DNA from 3 places in the Exiguobacterium sp. UBA5002 genome. Region 3 is predicted to be linked to each of the others. Evidence: predicted binding sites of a transcription regulator. Region 3 holds the regulator's gene; each other region holds the start of a gene.

Region 1 (3,288 bases), on a different contig from region 3:
TTTGCTTTTTGTTCGATTTCTTTTTGAAGAATGGCTGCGTCGTGTAAAGCAGCCTGTTTCGTCTCATCCATGATGATCGTTCTTGCCTCGTCTTGCGATAAATTCGCGACGCGGACAAGCTCTTGACGTCCCTGTTCATACAGGTCCTCTACTTTGCGCTCTAGTTCTTCAGCTTGATGCTTCCGTTTCGCGATCTCTGCATCACGTGTATTGATTTGATCTTCCTTACGGTCGATAGCGTCAACACGGCGATCGAGTGTCTCTTCTTTCTGGAGCAACCGGGCTTCTTGTTTCGCTAGCTCTTGGCGACGTTCACGCAATTCTTTTTCCACTTCGTTACGAAGTTTGAATGCTTCATCTTTCGCTTCGAGTACTGCTTCTTTTTTCGTTGCCTCAGCCGATTCACGCGCACGTTCAACGATTTTGTTCGCTTCCGTTTCTGCGCCTTGAATTTTCGCTTCTGCAATCGATTTCCGCAAGAAGTAGCCTACGATGAATGCGATCAGCAAAGTGAGGAGAAGTATGACAATCCAAGTCAGTGTACTCATGGGTTCACCTCCCCTTTGCAAGGTGTTTCTTAGTTCATTTCGGTATTTCATCGAAGCTGTCTAAAAAACGTACATCTATATTGTAAGGATAGCACTCGTTCATTGTCAACGAACGGACGGGAAAGAATTCCACTGTTTTCCTCTTTTACACTAAAAAAGAGAGGATTCGCATGCGAATCCTCTCTGAAACGGTTTATTCAGCAAATAGATCTTCTGGTTGTTCTGCTTCGAAATCAACCGGCTCTTCGCGATCGACGAGACCGTGGTGTTCACGAATCAAACGTTCGACCTCTGCTGCGACTTCCGGATGCTCGACCATGTATTGCTTCGCGTTCTCACGTCCTTGACCGAGACGCTCTGAGTTGTACGAGTACCATGCACCACTCTTTTGAACGATATCGAGGTCTGTTCCGATGTCGATCAACTCACCGACCTTTGAAATCCCTTGACCGTACATGATATCAACTTCCGCTTGTTTGAACGGAGGTGCGATCTTGTTTTTGACGACCTTAATCTTCGTTTTGTTACCGACGACGTCCGTACCGTTTTTCAACGCTTCCGCACGACGCACTTCTAAACGTACAGACGAGTAGAATTTAAGTGCGCGACCACCTGGAGTTGTTTCCGGGTTACCGAACATGACACCGATTTTTTCACGGATTTGGTTGATGAAGATGACGATCGTCTTCGATTTATTCGTTGCACCGGACAACTTACGAAGCGCTTGGCTCATTAAACGTGCTTGAAGACCGACGTGTGAGTCACCCATTTCGCCTTCGATCTCTGCTTTTGGTACGAGTGCCGCAACAGAGTCGACGACAAGAATATCGACCGCACCAGAACGAACGAGTGCTTCCGCGATTTCAAGTGCCTGTTCCCCAGTGTCCGGTTGTGACAAGAGGAGCTCATCGATGTTGACACCAAGTTTGTTGGCATATGCTGGATCAAGCGCGTGCTCCGCATCGATGAATGCTGCTTGTCCACCTTGTTTTTGAACTTCTGCAATTGCATGAAGCGCTACCGTCGTTTTACCTGACGATTCAGGTCCGTATACTTCGATGACCCGTCCACGTGGGTATCCACCTGCACCTAGGGCAATATCTAATGTAATCGATCCAGAAGAGATCACTGAAACCTTCTGATCCGCATTTTCTCCGAGTTTCATGATGGAACCTTTACCGAACTGTTTCTCTATCTGGCGTAACGCCATCTCAAGTGCTGCTTTACGATCACTCACGTAGCAGGCCTCCTTTTAATTATCTTACTGAGATTATTGTACTTCTTTTGAGACCGAATGACAAGCATTTTACGAACATTTATTCGCATACTTGCACATTGGCCAATTTTCTCACTCGGGTGCTTTTTCGAGATGTTTCAGTAGAAGGAAATAGGTATCCTTGACGGCGCGCAGTCGAATCATTCCTCGGTCGAACGATGGATATTGCCATTCGACGATGCGTGTTCCACGTGCGTCCGCAACAGCACAATAGACGGTTCCGACCACTTTTCCGCTGTTGCTCGTCGGACCTGCTTCCCCTGTCAACGCGACGGCGATATCGGATTGATACAGTTCCCGTACCCCTTCAGCCATCGCGATCGCGACCTCTTTACTGACAGCAGTATGCTCTCGTAACAAAACTTCCGGTACCGATAACACGGCTTGCTTCGCTGCATCATCATAGACGACGGCGCTCCCGCGCAACACTTGACTCGCACCGCTGACATCAACGAGACCACTCGCGACAGCTCCTCCCGTCAGTGATTCGGCGAGTGACAGTGTCAATCCTGCTTCTTGATACCGTTTCAGTACGACTTCCGGCAGACTCGTCTCGCCATATCCATAAAAGTACATGCCCACTTCAGCCAGTACGTGTTGTTCCAGTTCATCGAGCATACGGTCGGCTTCCTGTTGATCGAGTGCTTTAGCAGTCAGACGCAACCGGACTTCAGCGAGTTCCGCATAAGGGGCGACCGATGGATTGGTTGCTTCTTTGATTAACGTTTCCAGGCGATCGTTTAGAGCCGATTCTCCGATTCCGAAGAAACGTAGTGTTCGGGAACGGATTGTCTCTTGACCGAACAAATGACTGAAGTGATCTTTGAGGATTTGCTTCATCTCACGTGGCACACCGGGTAAAACGATATATTGATGGTGCTCCGTCTGCACCGACATACCGGGAGCAAGACCCGCATCATTGCGTAAAACCGTCGCGCCATCGATGACTAATGCTTGTTTCTGCTCGTTGTTCGTCATCTCCCGTTGACGTGTCTTCAAGAATCCTTCGATTCTTTCGTACGCTGCTTGATCGAGAATGAGATCACGTCCGAGAAGATCTGCGAGCACCTCTTTCGTTAAATCATCTTCCGTTGGTCCAAGACCCCCTGTGATGACGAGGAGATCTGCCCGTTGTTGCGCCTGACGGAACGTTTTCTGCATCCGCTCGCGGTTGTCACCGACGACTGTATGATAATGAACGTCAATTCCTGCACTGGCTAGCCATTCGGAAAGGTACTGTGCATTCGTGTTGGCGATTTCTCCAAGGAGAAGCTCACTTCCGACTGCGATGATTTCTGCTTTCATGTTGATTCCTCACCTTCTTGAAGTATAAGAAAAGACTGTTCGGTATGACGAACAGTCTAAATTGATCCAACTTACATGGATTTCGTAATTAACTTGATGTTTTTCGAGAAATACTCGACGCCTGAGTAGATCGTCAAGATCAAAGCAAGCCACATCGTG
Region 2 (3,288 bases), on a different contig from region 3:
ACTCCTCGAACCGTAACGGACGGTTGTCTTTTGCCGACGGAAGACGGAAACCGTGATCGACGAGGACTTGTTTCCGTGCCTGGTCCCCGTTATACATCCCGCGAATTTGTGGCAATGTGACGTGTGACTCATCGGCAACGAGTAAAAAGTCCTTCGGGAAGTAATCGAGCAATGTATACGGTGTTGCCCCTTCCGGCATCAAGTTCAAGTGACGCGAGTAGTTCTCGATTCCGGAACAATAGCCCATCTCCCGCATCATCTCAAGATCGTAGTTCGTCCGTTGTTCGAGCCGTTGCGCTTCAAGCAACTGATTGTCTTCACGTAACTTCGCAAGCTGCTCTTCCAGTTCCTTCTCGATGTTCGCGATCGCTTTCTGTAGACGGGTATCCCCCGTCACGAAGTGGGACGCCGGGAAGATCGAGATGTGCTCGCGGTCCGCGACGATCTCACCTGTCAGCGGATCCATGTCACGGATCCGTTCAATCTCGTCACCCAAGAACTCGACCCGGACACACTGTTCGTCGCGTGACGCCGGGAAGATTTCGACGACGTCTCCGCGGACGCGGAACCGTCCGCGCTGGAAGTCGATGTCGTTACGCTCATACTGAATGTCGATTAGACGACGAAGCATCTCGTTTCGCCCCATCTCATTGCCGACACGCAGTGACAAAACGTGGTTGTTGTACTCTTCCGGGTTACCGAGACCATAGATACACGAAACGGACGCGACGATCAAGACGTCCTCCCGTTCGAACAAGGCGGACGTTGCCGAGTGACGCAACTTATCGATCTCATCGTTGATTGAAGAGTCCTTCTCAATGAACGTATCCGTCGATGGGACGTACGCTTCCGGTTGGTAATAATCATAAAAACTAACGAAGTATTCGACCGCATTGTTTGGGAAGAATTCCTTGAACTCCGAGTAGAGTTGTCCCGCTAGTGTTTTGTTGTGGGCAAGGACGAGCGTCGGTTTCTTGATTTCCTTGATGACGTTCGAGACCGTGAACGTCTTCCCGGTACCGGTCGCCCCAAGCAACGTCTGATGTCGTTCGCCTTGTTTTAGCCCAGTCACCAATTTTTCGATTGCCGTCGGCTGATCACCACCTGGTTCAAATGGTGAAACGAGTTCAAAATCCATCGTTTGCTTCCCCCTCATCACGTTAAAAAATCTATTTTTATTGTACCACTTTACGAACAAACATTCGATTATGAAGTGCTCCTTTTAGGAAGTTACCCTTTTTTTCGAAAATGCAAAAGTTTCTTTTTGCTTCGAGTATTGATCCTCGATTTTTCTGCCGACAAAAAAATCCCCGTCACGGCTGTTACGTGACAGGGATGTACTCGTTAATGCAAGGACCGCACTTTAGTGCGACCATGGACCGGCTCGTTGACGAACAGAATACCAAGCTCATGATGATCTTGTTCATAGAAGGCACGTTGCGCAAACCGGATGTCGCCGTTATGGTTCATGACTTCAAGACGTAGATACGGTTTGTGTTTTTGGATGGCCTCGTAGAACGATGTTTCCGAATCGACCTTCTCACCATTGACTTTATAAATCGCTTCACCTGGAATCAAGCCCATCTCGGCAGCTGGTTTATCAGGTAGCGTTCCGAGAATGACGGCACCACGCGTTCCATTGAGGAACAATGGGGTCTGTGCCCGGTTCAAGCGTTTGACCCGCTGATGCAATAGAATATGCAGAACGAGCAACAAGACGATCCCGTACAGCCATTCAGCTTGTCCGGTGACGTATGCAAGAACCGTCAATAGAATCGCGACGAGACTCGTAATCAAACGTCCTTGAACGAGCGGACGCATCAATTCTTTCGGCAACTTACCCGTAAAGAGGAAGCTGAAGCCGATCGGTAACCAGAGAACGATCGGAACGAGCTCTGGGAAGCTATAACGTGGCCACCAGGCTTCAAGCACGTCGCCCGGAACAAAGACGAGCAAAGGCAATAGCCAAAGTTTATTCGCTGACAGCCCACCGATGAAGCGACCACGCTTCGAAACGACGAGTGACGGTGACAGGCGTCGCTTTCCGCGCCACCAGACGAGGAGACATTCCGCGACGAGCGTTAACGTCGCAAGCAATAAAATCATTTTCGGCTCAACCGTTCGAACCGGATCAAGACGTGAATCCATTAGGAACCAGCCAGCAAGTCCAAGCAAGACGATCGGCCAGAGTGGCAGGTTCAAACGAACGACACCAATCAACAGCAAGACGCTCGAAAGTCCAAGCAACAGTAGAGCGTACTGCGGTGTCACTGTCAATCCGAGCCATCCGCTGACGATGGACAAGACGAGACCGACGAGTAGACCTGGTAAAAGTGTTTCGAGGACATCGCTTCGTTTACCGTGTGTCCGGGAGCGAAACAGTCCGCGTTCCCGTTTGACACGCCGGATGCCGATGACCCAACTGACAAGGAGTGCTAACCACAAGGTCGGACTGGCGATGAGACTAATCGCGGTCCAACCAATTTCATCGAGTAATTCCACGCGCATTCAGACCTCTTTCCATTCCTTATTATTGTGCAGCGACCTCGAGTGCTTTTTTCCGCTGGACGTCATTTTTGTCGTCCTGGAGTTTCTTCAGGAGACGCGTCTCCATCTCACCCGCTGTCTGCTGATCGATTTTTCCAGTGACGTCAAGTTTCGCATCCTTTTGCAAGGCTTCGACAGCTTGTTTCATCGTGTCACCGAAATAGCCGTCCTGTCCTTTTGGCTCGTAACCGATCGCTTCGAGGACGAGGTGGGCATTCTCGACTGATTTTCCGTAATCGCCGACTGCAAGTGACTTCTGATCAGTCAGGATCTTCGTAACGTTGAAGTATGCTGGTTGCTTGACTTCGATCGTTGGCTCGACCCCTTTTTTGTGAATCCAGTTGCCGTCCGGCGTCAGCCATTTGTTCGTCGTCAACTTCAAATCACTACCGTCCTTTAAATCATACGCACTTTGGACGATGCCTTTACCGAACGATTTCGTACCGACGACTTCGGCGCCGGCACCTTCCTTCAGACCGGCTGCCAGAATCTCGGACGCAGAAGCGGATCCGCCGTCTTCGAGCACGACGATGTTATATGGTTTCTTCTCGTCTGCCTTCCCGAATTCCTGCTGGCGCTCGCCTTTATTGTTCTCGACTTGATAAATCGGCACGTCTTTCGGAATGAACGGAGCGATCATTTTCGAGACAGCCGTCAAAAGACCACCCGGATTTCCGCGCACATCGATGACGAGTCCATCAATGTTCTGACTCTCGAGTTTCGTCAACCCCTTCTCGAACT
Region 3 (3,288 bases):
TGAGACGATCTCAAGGACCATCGCTTCTGCATCCGCAAGTTGATATTCTCCATCTGAATCAAGCGTCATCAAGCGGACCCCATGTTTTTTGAATGTATGCAAAATAGCGATTTTTGCATTCCCACGACCAATCCGTGTATCATCCGTCACGAGGACCGCATCTACCGCGTCACGTGTCACATGATCAAGAACCGTCAGCATCCCTTCCCGATCGACATCATATCCACTCTCTTTTTCAGAGACGATGTCCACGACATCAAATCCCTTTTGAGAAGCAACCTTCGAAAGCTCCATCCGTTGGCGTTCAATCGAACTATCTTGTGCTTCTTTTTCGGTCGATACTCGACAATAAATCACGACCTTCATCGTACCTCACATCCCTGTTCGTTCTTTCACAACTTTTCCATTTTGTCATTGTTGTGCGATTGGTACAACGATTTTGCTTTTTGAGATGACATGTTTTGTCTCGACATCATTATTTTTAATCAACCAGTTGACGTATTCCTCATCTGACATCGAACCGTCATTGTAGACTTCAGCAATTTGTTCGACTGTAGCGTTCTCATCGACCGTAACGGAAGCTGTCATTAGTTGAGCCACTTTTTCATCCGGGCGTGGTGTGAGTAAAAAGATCACGAAGGCAATACTTAATGCATAGAAGAGAATAGAAAAAGCATGAGTACGAATCGTATGAATCATCATGAATCCCTCCAAATATGAAATGAATGAGTTAGAATAAACGTTCGCGGAACAATTGTTCGCATAACTCATAATAAACACAGAACCCGTGTTCGGTCAACACAAAATGTCGAACAATTGTTTGTACGCTCATTTGTTCTATGTTATAGTGAATTTAGAAACATATATTCTTACATTTCAAAATTCAATCCAGAAAGAGGTGGCAATTCGTATGCGGAAAATGTCTAAGCGCCAACAAGAGATTCTCGACTACATCGTCTCTGAAGTGAAACTGAAGGGGTATCCACCATCAGTTCGTGAAATCGGAGAAGCAGTCGGACTCGCGTCTAGCTCGACGGTACACGGTCATTTGGATCGACTCGAGAAACGGGGAATGATTCGCCGTGACCCGACGAAACCACGTGCGATTGAGATATTGCTGGATAAGCCTGAAGAAATCACGGAAGCCATCGTTCATGTTCCCGTCATCGGGAAAGTCACAGCTGGTCTTCCGATTACAGCGATTGAAAACATCGAAGAACAATTCCCGCTTCCTGCACATTATGTAGGAAACGAAACGGTCTTCATGTTGACGATCGATGGTGAATCGATGATTAACGCAGGTATTCTTGACGGCGATCGTGTCATCGTACGCCAACAAAACACAGCAGAAAACGGAGAAATCGTCGTAGCTATGACCGAAGATAGCGAAGCGACGGTGAAACGGTTCTTCTTAGAAGATCAACAGGTACGTCTACAACCAGAAAATGACTCGATGGATCCGATGTATTTCGATAATGTCTCCATTCTTGGTAAGGTAATCGGCGTGTATCGGACGATTCATTGACGGAGGGACCAGTTACGACTGGTCTTTTTTCATGCCTTCAGGAAATGTACATGATACCGTCAATACCGTCGCACTGACGGGTTACGTTGCGTATTCGGTCGCAACGCAACAAACCGATTGGTTACCGACTGCCATCGGTATCGCTGTCGGTACGCTTTGGTTGTCACCTGACCTCGATTTAAAGTCAGAACCGTATTATCGCTTTGGACCATTTCGAGTCCTGTGGATGCCTTATGTGAAGATCATGCCCCACCGCTCGATCTGGTCACACGGATTGATCATTGGGGATGTCATTCGACTCCTTTATAGTGCTGCACTTGTGATTCCCTTATTATTTCTCAGCTTGTATTTTCAAGTCATCGCGTCAGAGACCATCGATTCCTGGTTCGCTTCCCTACCCGCTTTTGTCATTGGTATCATGGTGGCGAGTACAATTCATATCCTACTAGATTATTCCAGTAGTTGGTTTCGACCTAAAAAAAGAAAAAAGCGTCGTCGTTAACACCTCTTTTGCTTGCTTGCAGGCAAGACGAGGTGTTTTCCTATCCAATTTTTCGTATCTTTAAACATTAAAATAAAAAATTTCCATTCCTATATTTCAATTATATGTATTGAAAACGTTATCAAATCGGAGTAATTTAAAGTAGAAAGACCATTATTTGCTTTAATCCAAAGGGAGGGGTTTTGCATGAATAACTTTGTACTAGAAATGATCGGTACGATGATCCTCATTCTGCTCGGGGATGGTGTCGTCGCCGGTGTCGTCTTGAGAAAGACGAAGTCCGAAAACAGCGGATGGATTGTCATCACGTTCGCTTGGGGTCTTGCCGTCATGACAGGAGCATTCGTCGCTGCTGAGAGTGGAGCGCACTTGAACCCTGCTTTAACAATTGCACTTGCTTTAAACTCTGATTTACCGTGGGCAGACGTTCCTGTCTATATTGCCGGACAACTTGTCGGAGCTTTCATCGGCGCCATTCTCGTTTGGCTTCATTACATGAAACATTTTGAAGCGACTGATGATCAAGCTGCAAAACTCGGTGTGTTCGCAACAGGTCCAGCGATTCGCCATACGCCGTCGAACTTGATTTCTGAAATCATCGGGACATTCGTTCTCGTCTTCGGTATCTTGGCGCTCGGTTTAACGACATTCGGTGACGGCTTAAAACCACTTATCGTCGGTTTACTCGTCGTCGTCATCGGTCTATCACTTGGTGGTACAACAGGATATGCCATCAACCCGGCCCGTGACCTTGGACCGCGTATCGCACACGCTATCTTACCGATTCCGAATAAAGGTTCATCTGACTGGGGCTACTCATGGATTCCAGTCGTCGGTCCAATCATCGGTGGAGCGCTTGCCGTGTTCATCTATCAATTGATCTACTAAGATCACGTCTCACTAACACATACCGCTCAAGGGGGATTTCGAAATGGAAAACAAGTATATCCTAGCACTCGACCAAGGTACGACAAGCTCACGTGCGATCATCTTCGATCACGACGGGAAAATCGTCAACTCGGCACAACGGGAATTCAAGCAATACTTCCCACAACCAGGCTGGGTCGAGCATGATGCAAACGAAATCTGGGGTTCAATTCTTGCTGTCATGGCAGAAGCACTCGGAACTGCAGATATCAAACCTGAGCAAATCGCCGGAATCGGAATCACGAACCAACGTGAAACGACAGTCGTCTGGAACAAAGAAACAGGTAAACCGGTTTATCACGCACTCGTTTGGCAATCGCGTCAAACGTCTGGT

Evidence for each region. Region 3 encodes LexA, which represses DNA repair genes until DNA is damaged. Its sites were predicted from a motif close to CGAACATATGTTCG; they were not measured.
Region 1: the regulator LexA is predicted to act here: its motif matches at 1,858-1,871, upstream of recA (recombinase RecA).
Region 2: the regulator LexA is predicted to act here: its motif matches at 1,192-1,205, upstream of uvrB (excinuclease ABC subunit UvrB).

The regions. Positions count from the first base shown of each region.
Region 1 is NZ_DGYQ01000004.1:87,125-90,412, reverse strand. Features, by position in the region: gene rny (ribonuclease Y) at 1-548, opposite strand, end outside; gene recA (recombinase RecA) at 742-1,785, opposite strand; gene B4C70_RS00655 (competence/damage-inducible protein A) at 1,897-3,129, opposite strand; gene pgsA (CDP-diacylglycerol--glycerol-3-phosphate 3-phosphatidyltransferase) at 3,201-3,288, opposite strand, start outside.
Region 2 is NZ_DGYQ01000033.1:21,965-25,252, reverse strand. Features, by position in the region: gene uvrB (excinuclease ABC subunit UvrB) at 1-1,138, opposite strand, end outside; gene B4C70_RS09820 (PDZ domain-containing protein) at 1,345-2,508, opposite strand; gene B4C70_RS09815 (S41 family peptidase) at 2,531-3,288, opposite strand, start outside.
Region 3 is NZ_DGYQ01000016.1:45,393-48,680, reverse strand. Features, by position in the region: gene B4C70_RS03350 (YneB family resolvase-like protein) at 1-366, opposite strand, end outside; gene yneA (cell division suppressor protein YneA) at 412-702, opposite strand; gene lexA (transcriptional repressor LexA) at 911-1,525, shown strand; gene B4C70_RS03335 (metal-binding protein) at 1,557-2,027, shown strand; gene B4C70_RS03330 (MIP/aquaporin family protein) at 2,214-2,915, shown strand; gene glpK (glycerol kinase GlpK) at 2,959-3,288, shown strand, end outside.